2 linked regions of the Undibacterium parvum genome follow. Each later gene encodes a partner of the first gene's protein in a complex. Links are inferred from orthologs where the notes say so. Each region holds a gene or a part of one and is shown in the gene's direction. Other genes may lie near its edges. The genes, in order: mnmE and mnmG.

What was found.
Region 2: the proteins of mnmE (region 1) and mnmG are in contact, whole or in part, in a solved structure (PDB 9HIP), measured with the Escherichia coli proteins. The link is inferred for Undibacterium parvum from one-to-one orthologs.

The regions. Positions count from the first base shown.
Region 1 is NZ_CP034464.1:2,393,984-2,401,975, forward strand. The notes cover bases 1-2,837. They hold mnmE (tRNA uridine-5-carboxymethylaminomethyl(34) synthesis GTPase MnmE), read left to right. Parts: upstream 1-628; coding sequence 629-2,047; downstream 2,048-2,837. Other genes in these bases: yidC (membrane protein insertase YidC), read left to right, coding at 1-491; EJN92_RS10430 (LuxE/PaaK family acyltransferase), read left to right, coding at 2,167-2,837. Also shown: more of EJN92_RS10430, read left to right, coding at 2,838-3,363; EJN92_RS10435 (acyl-CoA reductase), read left to right, coding at 3,357-4,658; EJN92_RS10440 (type II secretion system protein), read right to left, coding at 4,645-5,244; EJN92_RS10445 (type II secretion system protein), read right to left, coding at 5,249-5,644; EJN92_RS10450 (prepilin-type N-terminal cleavage/methylation domain-containing protein), read right to left, coding at 5,638-6,123; EJN92_RS10455 (secretin and TonB N-terminal domain-containing protein), read right to left, coding at 6,123-7,992. UniProt on the Escherichia coli protein: Exhibits a very high intrinsic GTPase hydrolysis rate. Involved in the addition of a carboxymethylaminomethyl (cmnm) group at the wobble position (U34) of certain tRNAs, forming tRNA-cmnm(5)s(2)U34.
Region 2 is NZ_CP034464.1:2,052,474-2,060,579, reverse strand. What follows is about bases 3,284-6,234. They hold mnmG (tRNA uridine-5-carboxymethylaminomethyl(34) synthesis enzyme MnmG), read left to right. Parts: upstream 3,284-3,756; coding sequence 3,757-5,712; downstream 5,713-6,234. Other genes in these bases: rsmG (16S rRNA (guanine(527)-N(7))-methyltransferase RsmG), read left to right, coding at 5,709-6,234; EJN92_RS08985 (TSUP family transporter), read left to right, coding at 3,284-3,595. Also shown: EJN92_RS09000 (branched-chain amino acid ABC transporter permease), read left to right, coding at 1-191; EJN92_RS08995 (branched-chain amino acid ABC transporter permease), read left to right, coding at 216-1,184; EJN92_RS08990 (iron-containing alcohol dehydrogenase), read right to left, coding at 1,600-2,757; more of EJN92_RS08985, read left to right, coding at 2,837-3,283; more of rsmG, read left to right, coding at 6,235-6,353; EJN92_RS08970 (ParA family protein), read left to right, coding at 6,404-7,183; EJN92_RS08965 (ParB/RepB/Spo0J family partition protein), read left to right, coding at 7,183-8,076; EJN92_RS08960 (RBBP9/YdeN family alpha/beta hydrolase), read left to right, coding at 8,088-8,106. UniProt on the Escherichia coli protein: NAD-binding protein involved in the addition of a carboxymethylaminomethyl (cmnm) group at the wobble position (U34) of certain tRNAs, forming tRNA-cmnm(5)s(2)U34.

The DNA.
Region 1 (7,992 bases):
GTATGGCGAAGATGAAAGTGGTCACACCAAAAATGACTGCGGTGCGCGAGCAATACAAAAATGATCCGCAGAAAATGAATCAGGCGATGATGGAGTTGTACAAGAAAGAAAAAATCAATCCGCTTGGTGGTTGCTTGCCTATCTTGATCCAAATGCCGGTGTTCTTGTCTTTGTATTGGGTCTTGCAAGCCAGCGTAGAAATGCGCGGTGCGCCTTGGGTGGGCTGGATCACTGATCTGACTGCACCAGATCCTTGGTATATATTGCCAGTGATCTACGCGATCTCTATGTATATCACGACCAAGCTCAATCCTGCGCCTGCTGATCCTATGCAAGCGAAGATGATGCTGTTCATGCCTTTGGCTTTTTCGGTGATGTTCTTCTTCTTTCCGTCTGGCTTGGTACTGTACTGGGTAGTGAATAACGTGTTGTCGATTGCCCAGCAATGGGTGATTAATAACAAAATGATCCCAGCTGAACATAAGTCTTGATTTACGCATCTATGTAAATAGAAAAAAGCCCATGCGAGCATGGGCTTTTTTTATGGCAAAGCCACAAGTCATGTAGTATTTAGATCACACGCACTATAAATTTTTTGCGGGTTAAGCCTGCAAGGTTAAAATTCCTTATGAACCATCACAGTACTTATGACCCAACTCCCATCACCGCGATTGCTACGGCACCCGGTCGTGGCGGCATAGGCGTAGTCCGCATATCTGGCAAAGATCTTGCGCCCATCGTCAGTGCCTTGTTTGGCGTTGCCCAATTAAAACCGCGGCATGCCACTTATTTGCCGTTTACCCAGGCCGATGGCAGCGTGATTGATCAGGGCTTAGCCATTTTTTTTAAGGCACCAAATTCGTATACCGGAGAGGATGTGCTTGAGTTACAAGGACATGGCGGTCCTGTCGTAATGCAGATGTTGCTGGCGCGCTGCCTGGAGGCCGGTAAAGACGCCGGTCTGCGATTGGCACAACCTGGTGAATTTACTCAACGCGCATTCTTGAACGATAAGCTTGATCTAGCGCAGGCCGAAGCAGTTGCTGATCTGATTGAGGCATCTACCGAGGCGGCGGCAAAATCGGCATCACAATCCTTATCCGGCGCCTTCTCAACAGTCATTAATGCTTTGGTAGAAAAAGTGGTGCACTTGCGTATGTTGGTCGAGGCGACCTTGGATTTCCCTGAAGAAGAAATCGACTTTCTGGAAAAATCGAACGCACGTGGTCAATTATTAACGATACAAGACGCACTTCAAAAAGTCTTTGAGCAAGCCGCACAAGGGGCATTGTTACGTAGCGGTCTGAATATAGTGCTGGCAGGTCAGCCAAATGTAGGCAAATCATCTTTGCTCAATGCTTTGGCCGGCGATGATGTCGCCATCGTTACCCCGATTGCCGGAACCACCCGTGATAAGGTCACAGAAACCATACACATAGAAGGCATCCCGCTCAATATCATCGATACGGCCGGGATACGACACGATCACGATGAGCCAGAGTTCGGTGAGAACATCGACGTGATCGACGCGGTTGAACGTATAGGAATAGAACGCACTTGGGCCGAAGTCGAAAAAGCTGACGTCATCTTGCATCTTCTTGATGCCAGCCGTGGCCCAACCCGTGCCGATGAGGCTATCGTTGCCAGATTCCCCGATGGCGTGCCGGTGATCCGCATCTGGAATAAGATCGATGTTTCTGGTCATCATGCTAGCGTTGATGAAATGGAAGACGCGACGCATATCTATTTGTCGGCGCAAGAGCATCTGGGCATGGATTTATTGCGCAAAGAGTTGTTGCGCATCGCTGGCTGGCAACAGACTGGTGAATCCCTCTACCTGGCGCGCGAACGTCATCTGATCGCGCTCAAGCAGGCACGTGAACATCTCGAATTTGCGGCCAGCTATGCTGCGCAAAACGATCAATCTTTGGATTTATTCGCCGAAGAATTGAGATTGACCCAGGATAGACTCAACAGCATTACCGGTGAATTTACTTCTGATGACTTGCTCGGAGTGATTTTTTCGCGTTTCTGCATAGGGAAATAAAAATTCCTAACACTTTCTTATTTTATTAACTATATTGTAAAGGGTTTAAGTTTAATTTAAGTGCGCTGTTCTGTTTTTCGAAGTGGTTTTTAGAAAACTCATTTTCAAAGGAGAGCAGTGTGAATCAGCTCAAAAACCTGATTGCATCGCCGCAATTGCTATTCGCTAAGGCCCAAATGCTTGGCCAAAATAGCAGCAATGCGGTGGATCGTTTATACGGTTTCGATAGCTTCAATAAAGACGAAAAATGGAAGCTGGCGTTTTTTGAGGCAATGCGAGAAACTCTGCATATCCAATATCAGGACTATGATTTTTATCGCCAACTGATGTACTTATCAGATTGTAACTTGGCGTCTTTGCAGGGTTTTGATGATCTCCTAAATATTCCGTATATCACTTCTGCAGTACTCAAAAAATATAGCTTAAGTAGTAGTGCGCATGCAGCGCCCGCACTGAGTATTCTGTCCTCCGGAACGAGTGGACAAAAGGCGGAAATTACTATCGATGAGACTTCTTTAGTACGCATCGTCGCTGGGATACTCAAGGTCTACGCTGAGTTTGGATTGGCTAGTAAGCAAGCGGCCAACTATTTGTTCGCAGGCTATAGCCCAGATGCCTCGAATGGCGCTGGCACGGCAGGTACCGATAGCGTGGTGTCACAGCTTACCCCGAGTTTGGCAAATTTTTATGCGCTCGATCTGGACCAAAATGGTCACACCGTATTTTTACTTGAGCGCGCAGTTGAGACCTTAAGAGCCTACGTGCTGGCAGAACAGCCCATTCGAATATTGGGCTTTCTACACTACAGTTGCGAGATCATCAAAGCCTATCATCAAAAATATGGGGAAGTGAAATTTCCAGAAGATAGTTATATTTTGAGCGGTGGAGGCTGGAAAGAGTTCGCGCATTTGTACGGTGAAGATTTTAATCTGTACACTTATCTAGCCAGCCTTAGCAATCTGCCAGCTTCGGCTATCCGCGATTCTTACTCTCTGGTTGAGCATCCAGCGCTCTATGTGGCCTGCGAGAAAAACAAATTGCATGTTTCGGCTCTGGCTCATGTGGTGATACGCGATCTTAGAACTATGGAGCCGCTCACGTATGGGGAGACTGGTTTAGTTCAACTATTTACCCCTATCTTGCAAAGCTATCCCTCGGCTTCCTTACTTAGTTCGGATTTGGGGTATCTAGAGCAGCATTGCACATGTGGTCGTTCAGGAGATTATTTGACCATCTTAGGACGAGGAGGCTCGAAAAAAGCCATGACCTGCGCCCTCAATGCAGAGCAATATATCCAGAAGGGGCGGTCATGCTAAATAAGAGCTTTCAATTTGGGCGTATGCTAAACAGTAGCGCACCGATACACGCAAACGACCTTCAATCTTTGCTTGAGACAGGTAAGACACTGGCACTAAGTCCACCTCCTTCTCTAGATAAAACTATAGATATTCTGGCCAGACTGGGCAAACTCTGGAGCGATGAAAGCAATATTTTCCATAAGCGTATCTTGGCGCACTTAGAAAACTCTGGAATAGTCGGCAGTTCGATTATCCTGTTTTTTAATGAGTGCGCGCAATTTTTTTCAAGACCAACGCTAGAACAAAGATGGCAAGCAGCCATAGGTAATAAATTAGTCTGCCCAGTCGGTCTGGTACTACATATAGGCGCAACCAATACCCTAGTGTCTGGCTTAGATGGCCTGGTCGATGGCCTACTCTCCGGCAATATCAATTTTTATAAATTCTCCAGCGCGGATGGCGGCGTGCCCGGCATCTTTCTCGAAAGCCTGCTGGACGCAGACGTCGATCAAGTATTGGTCACTCGGCTTGTTGCTTTTTGTTGGAAAGGTGGCGATAAAGAGATAGAAATATTATTTAAAAACAGTGTTGATAGAATTATCGTTTGGGGCGGTATGGATGCCGTGATGAGCTGGCGTGCCGATCTGGGCTACACGGCAAGGATACTCAGCCATGGTCCGAAATACGGGATTGGCGTATTGACCGCAGCGGGTCTGAAAGACGCTCAACTAGAAAGCTTATGTAAAAACATAGTGATGGACGTCAGTATGTGGGATCAAAAAGCTTGCAATAATTTGCAAGCGCTGTTTGTCGAAAGTAAAATTTCTAATCAACAATTTGAGCGTTTCCTGGATTGTTTGCATGCGAGCTTCCAATCGGTTTACGCTGATGCGCCAGCAATGCGTAGTAGCGACGACTATGTCGATATCATTAATGCCAGAGAGGATATCAAGGCCGAGAGTATTCTCAATGGAGGAGTGAAGCTGCATTGTCCCAAAGAAAATTCATGGACAACCGCAGTTTGGAGTCAGTGGAAGTCCGGCTTGATACCCTCTCCTTTATGCCGTTTTTTACACATCCTTAAGTACGACGATGTGACGGCCATCTTGCAAGGACTTAAAGATGAAAAATACTGGATGCAGACTATGGGTTGCTGCGGATCCATTAATGAAAGTGAACGCTTACTGAGTATGGCCAAGTTGCTGGGTATCACCAGAGTGTGTGGGTTTGGCAATATGGTACTAAGTTCGCCAACGCAAGCGCATGACGGCGGCTATGATTTGACCCAATTGGTCAACATCATGGCTGAGTAAGATTAAATAGACTGCCTTGTGAGCCTGGCTTAACTGCATCTGTAGCTGATGTCGGTAAGGGAGCAAGAGGCGCCGGCTTAGGAGCAATCGCAGGTTGGTTTAATAGTCGCGCTTCACGTCCCACAAATTTCCATTCACTAAGATGCGTCTTGTTTTCAAACTGCTCAAAGCCAGGCGCAAAGTTTCCCTGTTTGATAGGTTTTGCATTCGATAAGCTATACACGCCTACGATACTCAGCTTATCTAAACCCATTACAAAGCCCCACTTAGTCTCACCGCTAATTGGGTCTGCATATAAAGTACGTAAGTGCCGCTTGGTGCTGGGGAAGCGCGGATCGCGCAATAACTGATCGAGTGTAGTGGGGCTTCGACGTTGTTCTGGCCCTGAAGCTTCCGCGTAACTGTTAAAGGCTGAGGTGAAGGCCGCACCGATTTCCAGCAAGTCTTGCTCCGCCGCACGGCGTTGTAACAAGGCTCCCATTTTCAAGGTACTGGCCGCGACTAATCCTATGATCGCTACTAAGACGATCAAACCCACATAGGTGAAGCCAGATTGAATTTGTCGAGCGCTAGTTTTCACCCTCATGCCATCACCAGTCTAGATAGGGTTTACCATTACGATCATTGCCGCTGGCACCACTTTTGATGTTGTAGACATTACCTTTAGTGTCATCTTCTGGTGCCAAGATAATCCAGGTTTCCGTGCTTTCTGTAATCGGATCGATAGGTAGGGCTTTGAGATATTTTTTCTCGACCAGTTGCACTAGGGTTTCTGGATAGCGCCCAGTGTCGGCATAATATTGATCTATCGTGCTGCGCATATTCCGTAAATTATCGGCCAGCATGGCCTCCTTCGCCGCATCTATGGTGGGGAAATAGCGCGGTACCGCCAGTGTCAACATCAGGGCGATAATGCCCAAGACCACCAATAATTCTATCAGCGTAAATCCCATACCTCGTCGCGTTAGACTTTTCATGTTTACCATTTTCTATACGGAATGCCGTTCAGGCCCAGTTTTTCCGAGGTCGAGTAAATGTCATAAACATCGGCGCCTTCACGCGGATCACTGGCCTCGCTGGCATAGCTGCGCTTGCCCCAAGTTTGAGACTCACTCAGCTCGGTATTGGGGTTGAATGGGTCGCGTGGTAAACGCCGCAAAAAAAACAGCTTCGCATGTTTGGGGCTGCTCAGATCCGTGACGCCTTCCACGAGTAATTCCAAACTCTCCGGATAAGAATTTCCAGCGCCCGATCTGACGATACGACCTTCATCCGCCGCTGCTTTATAGGCATCAATGGCATGTCGTATCTCGTTCAATGCGGTACGCAATTGCCGTTCTTGCTGACGTTGTTGCGCCACCTGTTTCACTGGAATAGCCAGGCTAGCCAGCAAACCTAGAATCGCCAGAGTAACTAACAATTCTATGAGGGTAAAGCCGCGCAATTTATAGCACTGGGTGGACATTATTTTTCCTGCTTCACTACCGGTTCTGTGCCAACCTCGGTCGCTGCTGGCCAGACCGGAATGAGCACGGGAGTGGCAACTGGCTCAACTTTGGCGGGTGCTACTATCGCTGGGGCACGGGCCACAGCATCCGGCCGATTTCTAAAGTTAGCGTCCGTACCTGCGGAAAATTCGGAGGAATTCGCTTCCGGGCGGCGAATGTTACGTATCAGCCTGGGTGTGATAGAAAGCACGATTTCTGTTTTTTGCGTATCGTCTTTGGTGCTGCCAAACAGACGGCCAAGGAGCGGCAGATCGCCAACACCAGGAACTTTATTGCCATTGCTACGATCTTCATTGCTGATGAGACCGGCTAGTACCTGATTCTCACCATCTTTTAATTGCAATACCGTGGTGGCTTTACGCGTCCCAATTTGGTAGCCGACGGTGCCGGATTTCGTGGTCATGGTTCCAAGTAAATTACTCACTTCCAGATCCACCCTGATCGCTACTTCATTATTCAGATAGATAGTCGGTTCTACATTGAGCGTTAAGCCGACATCGATGTAACTGACCGATTCCGATGCGAATCCGGCTGCGCCGGGAGAGACGGTGGTGGTGACGCTCGGTAATTTTTCACCGATATGTACTTTAGCTTTCTCCCGGTTTCTGACTCTTATCCGCGGATTGGCAAGAGTGTTGGCGTCACCATCCTTGGTGTTGGCATTGATGGTCACACTAGGTGGGGTAATCCCGATATTATTTTGATTTAAATTACGTAGATCCGCAATCGTAAAACCTACGCCGTTACCAGCCGTTAAGGGCGACAATGCCAAACTAGCGGGCCATGCAACGCCAAGTTCAGTCAAGCGATTAGTCTTGACTTCGAGTATCTCTACTTCCAGCATGACTTCAGCTTCTGGAATATCCTGTAAGGCGACTAATTTTTCTGCGAGACGTATAGACTCACGTGTGTCTCGCAAGATGACAAGATTGAGCTTTTCATCGACCACAATGTCTTTGGATTTGAGTATGGTTTTAAGCGTATTGGCGACCAGCTTGGCATCTGCATTGGCAATAAAGAAGGTCTTTACCACCATTTCTTGGTATTCCTTGAGTTTGGCGGCGCTATTCGGATAAATCATGATGGTGTTGGCATCGACGATTTGCTGCTCTAGCTGATTACTCATTAACAGGTAGTAAACCGCCAATTCTATACTGCTATTTTTTAATGAGATGGTGGCCTTCTGATCCGCCTTGACATCCTTATCGAAAACAAAATTTAAACCAGAGGTGCGGGCGATGACGTCAAATACCTGGCGCAAAGGCGTATCTTTAAATTGTATAGAAATTGGTTTCTTAAATTGCTTTGCTATCCCTGATTCTGCACTTGCCGCTTTGGGGCTTTCGGCGATAGACGCCAGCAAGCTACGTGCTTTTTGATTACCAGGGCTTTCTGCTAAGACGGCATTGAGTATCTGACGTGCGGTCTCGTTTTCTTTCATCTCTAGCGCAGTTGAGGCCGCCGCTATTTGTTTTTCCTGGCGCATATTTATTTCTAATGACCTCAAATCGTTACGCGCCCGCTCACTAGCAGCGTCCAATGCTAAAGCTTGGTTAAAACTATTTCTTGCCGCTTCGTTATTTCCCTCTTTTAAGAGTGCTTCACCCTGCTCCAGTAATTGCAGGACATTCTTGTCGCGGATACGTAGATAGGCAATCCTATATTCCGCGTTATACGGATCTGCACGCATGGCCTCCCTGTATTTGACAAGTCCCGCCTCGATTTGATCTTCAGCGACTAATTTTTTGGCATCCCTATACGCTATTTGAGCGGCACAGCCTGTTAAGCTCAGCAACAACAAAGGCAGGGCGAAGGATTTTAGCAAA
Region 2 (8,106 bases), 340 kb from region 1 along the record:
CGGTGTTTGCGGTGGTGGTGATCGGTGGCATGGGCTCTATCCTCGGTTCGATTTTGACTGGACTAGGCTTGGGCATCATCGAGGGATTGACCCGGGTGTTTTATCCCGAACTATCGGCCACCGTAGTGTTTATCGTGATGGCGATCGTCTTGATGATTCGTCCGGCCGGCTTGTTCGGCAAAGAAAAGTAAGCCATGCCAAATACGGAGATGGGTATGAATAAAAAACTTGGAATCGGGCTGGCGTTAGGTGCTTTACTGCTGGCGCCTATGATCGTGTATCCGGTATTTTTGATGAAGCTTTTATGCTTCGCCTTGTTTGCCTGCGCCTTCAATTTGTTGATAGGCTTCACTGGCTTACTCTCGTTCGGGCATGCGGCATTTTTTGGCGGTGCCAGTTATGTGACTGGCTGGGCCTTGAAACAGGCCGGCTTACCGTTGGAACTAGGCTTGCTGCTGGGGATGGTGGCGGCCGGTGGAATAGGTTTGCTGATGGGTAGTCTGGCGATCCGGCGGCAAGGGATTTACTTCACCATGATCACGCTGGCGCTGGCGCAAATGCTGTACTTCGTGTTTTTACAGGCCAAATTTACCGGTGGCGAAGATGGCTTGCAAGGCGTGCCGCGCGGTAAATTACTGGGCCTGCTAGACCTAAGTTCTGACCTGAGTTTGTATTACGTGGTGCTGGCGATTGCCGTGGCTGGTTTTGCCCTGATCGTACGTACCATCCATTCGCCATTTGGGCAGGTGTTAAAGGCGATCAAGGAAAATGAGCCACGCGCGATTTCCCTAGGCTATGACGTAGACCGGTATAAGTTGCTGGCCTTTGTTTTGTCGGCCTCACTGGCAGGCTTGGCGGGTGCCACCAAGACCCTGGTGCTGGGCTTTGCCACCCTGACCGATGTGCACTGGAGTATGTCGGGACTGGTGGTCTTGATGACCTTGGTGGGCGGCTTAGGTACCATCGTCGGCCCGGTAGTCGGTGCGGTGCTCATTATCCTGCTGGAAAACAAGCTAGGCGATATGGGCAACTGGCTGGCAGACGTCAGCCAGGTCGAATGGTTTAGAACTCTGGGTGAGTCGGTGACCATGGTGACGGGCTTGATCTTCATCATCTGCGTGCTGGCGTTTAGACGCGGCATCGTCGGAGAGTTGGGAGCACGCTGGGCGCTGCTTAAAAAATAGGCGGCGCGGTAAGCAGCAAGTTGAATCAAAATACCCCAGAGTCAAATCTGGGGTATTTTTTTGTGGCGTATCAAATTTTTTAAGGACCCCTGCCAGCGCGCATATTCCATGCGCCTCTTCAAGCATAGTGGCCTGCAGCCCGCATGGGATATGCGCCTCAGGGCAGGGGGCATATTTATTTCCTCATCATTAGTAACTGTTCAGCCCGCGATGAAAACTCCCTCGCCCGCTAGCGGGAGACGGCAGGGGTGAGGGTGGTTGAACAAAGCTTGCCTTCAAATAGCGGATACGCTTAACACTACGAAAAATCGAATATTGCGCTTAATTTGGACCACCCTCATCCCAACCCTTCTCCCGCAAGCGGGAGAAGGGCTTTGTATAGCGGGCTGAATAGTTACGTCTCCCTTAAGTGCATTTACAGCGCGGCGGTATAGATTGCTCTGGCGTCCGCCAGTGTCAGTTCGCGCGGGTTATTTGCCAGCAGGCGGGTTTGTTGCATGGCCGCTTGGGCTAGCTTATCCAAGTCGCCCTCAGTGATGCCAACTTGACTTAGGCGGGTGGCGATACCGACGCGTTGCGCTAAGGCGGCGCAAGCATCTATCATGGCATGGCTACGCGCTTGCGCACTGCCGCTGGCTTGCGGGACGATGATACTAGCTAGTTCAGCATACTCGGTCTCTGCGAACGCTAGATTGAAGCGCAACACATGTGGCAAGACCAGTGAATTGGATAGCCCATGCGGCAGGTGGAAGATACCGCCTAGCGGGTAGGCCAAGGCATGTACCGCGGCGACCGGTGCGTTGGCGAAGGCCTGGCCAGCCAGCATGGCACCGAGTAACATGGCTTGGCGTGCATCTAGGTTCCGGCCGTTATTGCAGACTTCTTCGAGATTTCCCCACAGTAGTTGCAGCGCCTGGCGTGCCAGCATATCCGAGAGCGGATTCTTTTTATGCTTACTGGTATAGGCTTCGATGGCGTGCACCATGGCATCGATACCGGTAGCGGCGCTGATGCTGGCGGGTAAACCCAGCGTCAGCGCGGCGTCTAGGATGGCGATGTCGGCATATAGCTGCGGCGCAATGATTCCCATCTTGCTGCTGGCACCGGTGGTAACGATCGCGATGGGCGTCACTTCTGAGCCAGTACCTGCGGTGGTGGGGATCTGTATCAGTGGCAGCCTTGCTCCTTGGATCTGATCTATGCCATACATCTGGGCTAGGCTCTGTGTGCTGTTGAGCAAGACCGCCAATAGTTTTGCGACATCCAACGAGCTGCCGCCACCCATGCCTATGACTAGCTCTGGTTGTTGTGCTTGCAGCGCGGCGCGTGCTGCGAGGATTAATTGTTCGGATGGGTCGGGCTGTACTTCGGCGTACAGGCTGGGACTTAGTCCTGCGTTTTTCAGACTTTGCACGCTGGCCTGGACTAAGCCGGTGGCGAGAAAGCCAGGGTCGGTGACCAGCAAGACGCGGCGCACGGCAGGGTAGTGCTGCTGGATAATTTGGCCCAATTGGGCGGCGGCGCCTACGCGTATGATCAGGCTGGGGACGGTGCGAAAGTCAAAATTATTCATCTTCTCTTTACTCCTGGTTGCTCTAATTGTAGCAAGACTTGTTATCCTGTCAGCTTGAATAAATTTCACTAAGTACAGTATGGATTTTTTTGTTTTGGCGCTTGCCGCATTTTTTGCCGGCTTGGTAGATGCGGTGGTAGGTGGTGGTGGTTTGATCCAGGTACCGGCCTTGTTTTCTTTTATGCCGGGCACTGCGCCAGCGACTTTACTGGGGACGAATAAGCTGGCCAGTATCTGGGGCACTTCGGTGGCGGCGGCAAATTATCTGCGGGTAGTCAGTCTGCGTTGGTCTATGGTATTGCCAGCGGCGGCCATGGCTTTTGTATTTTCGTTTTGTGGGGCGATACTGGTAACGCATATACCGCCTACGTATTTGCGCACGGCCTTGCCCTTTATCCTGTTGGCGATTGCTATCTACACTTTTAAAAAGAAGGAGTTAGGGGTGAGTCATACACCTCTGTTTGCTGGCAATAAAGAAATAGGGATGGCTATGCTGGCGGGCGGGCTAATAGGGTTTTATGATGGATTTTTTGGTCCCGGCACTGGCAGCTTCTTCGTGTTTGTATTCGTGCGGATGTTTGGGTTTGATTTTTTACGTGCGTCGGCAGTTGCCAAGCTGCTTAATGTGGCCTGTAATGCGGCTGCCTTATTGTGGTTTGGCTTTAGCGGGCATGTCATTTGGCAGCTTGGTTTGGCCATGGCGGTGTGTGGGGTACTAGGCTCAGTGACAGGTAGCCGGCTGGCAATTAAACATGGCAGTGGTTTTGTACGCAAGATGTTCTTGGTGGTTGTTGCTTGTCTAATAATAAAAACTAGCTTTGACGCCTTTTTTAAATAGACATTGTTTCACGTGAAACAGGCTGTTTTGTCTTGATCGAATCAGTAATATCTGCTGTTTCACGTGAAACAAACGCTCTAAACTATTTTCTTGTCAGGGCCAACTCTTAAAAACCTTTATAATCTCTACCTTCCAGAGCACTCCTTGAGTAAAAGTAAGCCATGTTTTATCCAAAAGAATTTGATGTAATCGTTGTTGGTGGTGGTCATGCCGGTACAGAGGCGGCCTTGGCTGCCGCACGCATGGGGCAAAAAACCCTCTTGCTTACCCATAATATCGAGACCTTGGGGCAGATGTCTTGTAACCCATCGATAGGTGGAATCGGTAAAGGCCATCTGGTCAAAGAGGTCGACGCCATGGGCGGCGCTATGGCGATTGCCACCGACGAGGCTGGGATACAGTTCCGTATTTTGAATTCGTCCAAGGGGCCGGCGGTGCGCGCGACCCGGGCTCAGGCTGATCGTATTTTGTATAAGCAGGCAATTCGCAGTCGCCTGGAAAACCAAGAAAATCTGTGGATATTTCAGCAGGCAGTAGATGATCTGATGGTGGAGGGCGATAGAGTTGTCGGTGCTGTCACTCAGGTTGGGGTGCGTTTTCGTGCTAGATCTGTGGTGCTTACTGCCGGAACTTTTCTTGATGGAAAAATTCATGTTGGTCTCAATAGCTATGCAGCTGGTCGGGCTGGCGATCCACCGGCGATCTCCTTGTCGTCCAGACTCAAAGAGCTCGCCTTGCCGCAAGGTCGTTTGAAGACCGGTACGCCACCGCGTATCGATGGTCGTAGTATCGATTTTTCTGTGATGCAGGAGCAGGCGGGGGATCTTAATCCTATCCCGGTGTTTTCTGTCATGGGTAATGTGGCTATGCATCCGCGCCAATTGCCTTGCTGGATTACGCATACCAATGAGCGCACGCATGACATTATTCGCGCCGGTCTTGATCGTAGTCCTATGTACACCGGCGTGATCGAAGGGGTAGGTCCACGTTATTGCCCGTCCATTGAAGACAAAATCCATCGCTTCTCTGGTAAGGATTCGCATCAGATATTCTTGGAGCCAGAAGGTCTGACTACCAATGAATACTACCCTAACGGTATCTCGACTAGTTTGCCCTTCGATGTGCAGTTGGATTTAGTCCGCTCCATGCGTGGCATGGAAAACGCGTATATCTTGCGGCCTGGTTATGCGATTGAATATGATTACTTTGATCCGCGTGGTTTAAAGACGTCCTTGGAAACCCGTCAGATCAAGGGCTTGTTTTTTGCCGGGCAAATTAATGGCACCACTGGCTATGAAGAGGCTGCAGCGCAAGGGATGTTGGCCGGTTTAAATGCCGCCTTGCAAACGCAAGGGCGCGATGCCTGGGTGCCACGCCGTGACGAAGCTTATCTTGGCGTATTGGTCGATGACCTTACTAGCAAGGGTGTGCAAGAGCCGTATCGCATGTTTACCAGTCGTGCCGAATATAGACTCAGCCTGCGAGAAGATAATGCCGATATGCGCCTGACTGAAATTGGCCGTCAACTCGGTTGCGTCAGCGAGGCGCAGTGGGCTCAGTTTGAAATCAAACGAGAAGCTGTTTCACGTGAAATGGAAAGACTTAAATCGACTTGGGTTAGTCCGCGCTTGGTGGAAGACGCTGAGGCGGAGCGGGTAGTTGGCAAGGCTTTGGAGCGTGAATATTCTTTGGCAGATTTATTACGTCGCCCGCAAGTTACTTACGATAGTCTGATGAGTCTAGTTGGTAAAGAAGCGCAGACCCTGGCTGGCCCGGGTGTTGCCGATGATGCGGTGAAAGACCAGGTTGAAATACAGGTTAAATATTCTGGTTATATAGAACGCCAGGCCAAAGAAGTCGAGCGGCAGTTATATTTCGAAAACCTGAAGATGCCTGAGGATTTTGATTACCTGGAAGTGAATAGCCTGTCGGTAGAGGTAAAGCAAAAATTGAACAAATTTAGACCAGAAACGCTGGGGCAGTGCGGCCGGGTTTCTGGCGTAACGCCAGCTGCAATTTCTCTTTTGCTGGTGCATCTGAAAAAACGCGGTTTTCAACAGTTTGCTAAAGTAGAGATGATACCTAGCGGAATAGAAAATGAAGGCGAAATATCATGAGTGGATTTAATGCCGATGAATTAAGCGCGATGTTACACGACGGCGTTAAATTACTCCCACTTTCTTTAAGTGATGAACAATTGGCTAAAATGGTTGCTTATTTAGCATTGTTGCATAAGTGGAATTCAATTTATAATTTAACATCAGTGCGCGATCCTAAGGAAATGGTCAAGCAACATCTGCTGGATTCTCTTTCCGCTGCGCATGCTTTTAAAGACGCAAAAAATATTTTAGATGTGGGTTCCGGTGGCGGTTTGCCTGGGATGATATTGGCAATTTGTTATCCAGACAAACGCATTTCCATGATTGATACCGTGAATAAAAAGACGGCTTTCCTGAATCAGGCCAAAGCCGAACTGGGTTTGAAGAATGTCACGGTGCACACCGGTCGAGTCGAGGCCTTGCAGGTGCAAGATAAATTTGACGTGATTACTTCGCGCGCTTTTTCTGAACTCCGCAATTTCATTAACTGGTCGGGTCATCTGCTGGCAGAGGGCGGTCAATTCTTCGCGATGAAGGGCGTCAATCCGAATGAAGAAATTGAACGCATGCCTAGCGGATGGGAAGTGAGCTCAATTGAAGTGCTGACAGTTCCGGGTTTGGATGTGGAACGCCACATGATCTACATTAAAAAATCTTAATCGAATTTCAACCCAGCGTTGAAGTTGAAACGAACCTTACTTAGAGCAAAATGACAAAAATATTTTGTGTTGCGAACCAAAAAGGTGGCGTCGGCAAAACCACGACGACAGTCAATCTTGCTGCCGGTCTGGCAAAACTGGATCAAAGAGTGTTGTTGGTTGATCTCGATCCACAAGGCAATGCCACCATGGGTGCCGGCATCAACAAGGCGAAGCTGACTTGCTCGATTTACGAAGTCTTATTAGGCATGAGTGATGTCAAGACGGCGCGTGTGCGCTCTGAGGCCGGCAAATTTGACGTCTTACCAGCCAATCGCGAGTTAGCCGGTGCCGAAGTTGAAATGGTGGAATTAGAAAACCGTGACAAGCGTCTGCGCGATGCCTTAAAAGAAGTGAGCGCAGACTACGACTTTATCTTGATCGATTGTCCACCAGCCTTATCGATGCTGACCCTGAACGGCCTGTGTGCCGCGCATGGTGTGATTATTCCTATGCAGTGTGAATATTATGCGTTGGAAGGTTTGTCGGATCTTTCCAATACCATCAAAAAAGTAGCGGTTAATCTGAATCCGGATCTGAAAATCGTCGGCTTATTACGGGTCATGTTTGATCCGCGCATGACACTGTCGCAACAAGTTTCTGATCAGCTAGAACAACATTTCGGCGACAAGGTATTTGCCACCGTGATACCGCGCAATGTACGTTTAGCCGAAGCACCGTCGTATGGGATGCCGGGTGTGGTGTTTGACCCCTCCTCGAAAGGCGCGCAAGCCTATATTGCCTTTGGTGCCGAGATGCTTGAAAGAATTAAATTATTGGATGCAAAATAATGGCAACAAAAAAACAAAAAGGCTTAGGCCGTGGATTGGAAGCGCTATTTGATGGCGCTGGTGATTTTGCCGAGGCGGTAGAAACAGTGGCGGGAGCTCCGACCAGTCTGCATGTCAGTTTGATGCAGGCCGGCAAGTATCAGCCTCGTACCCGCATGGATGAAGGCGCGCTCACTGAGTTAGCCGCATCAATCAAGGCACAGGGCTTGATGCAACCTATCCTGGTGCGGCCTATCGGCCAAACCAATGGTGTTACCCGTTACGAGATCATCGCAGGTGAGAGGCGCTATCGGGCCTCGCAGATGGCGGGTCTGGAAGAAGTGCCGGTCTTGGTGAAAGATGTAGACGATCAGGCCGCGGCGGCGATGGCCTTGATCGAAAACATACAACGTGAAGACCTGAATCCTTTAGAGGAAGCGCAAGGTATCCATCGCCTGATTTCTGATTTTGCGTTTACTCACGAGCAAGCAGCGAATGCGGTTGGCAGGTCGCGCAGCGCAGTGTCCAATTTATTGCGTTTATTGAATTTAGCCAAACCTGTACAAACCATGTTGATGGCGGGTGATATCGATATGGGACATGCGCGTGCCTTATTGGCAACTGATGCCGCAACGCAAATTCAGTTGGCAAATGAAGTTGTGGCCAAGCGCATGTCAGTACGCGAGGCCGAAAAATTGGTTCAGCGCACCACGACAGAATTAAACACTCCCGCCAAGCTGCGCGACAAGCCAGAAAAATCCAGGGATATCACGCGACTGGAAGAGGAGTTGTCGGACATGCTGGCGACTCAGGTCACTCTTAAGATGGGTAGCAAGGGACGCGGTCAGATGCTGATCGACTTCGCTGACCTCGATTCCTTGGATGGCGTGATCTTGAAAATTCGCGGGCATTGAGCCAGAGTCGGATGAAAATATTGCTATTGC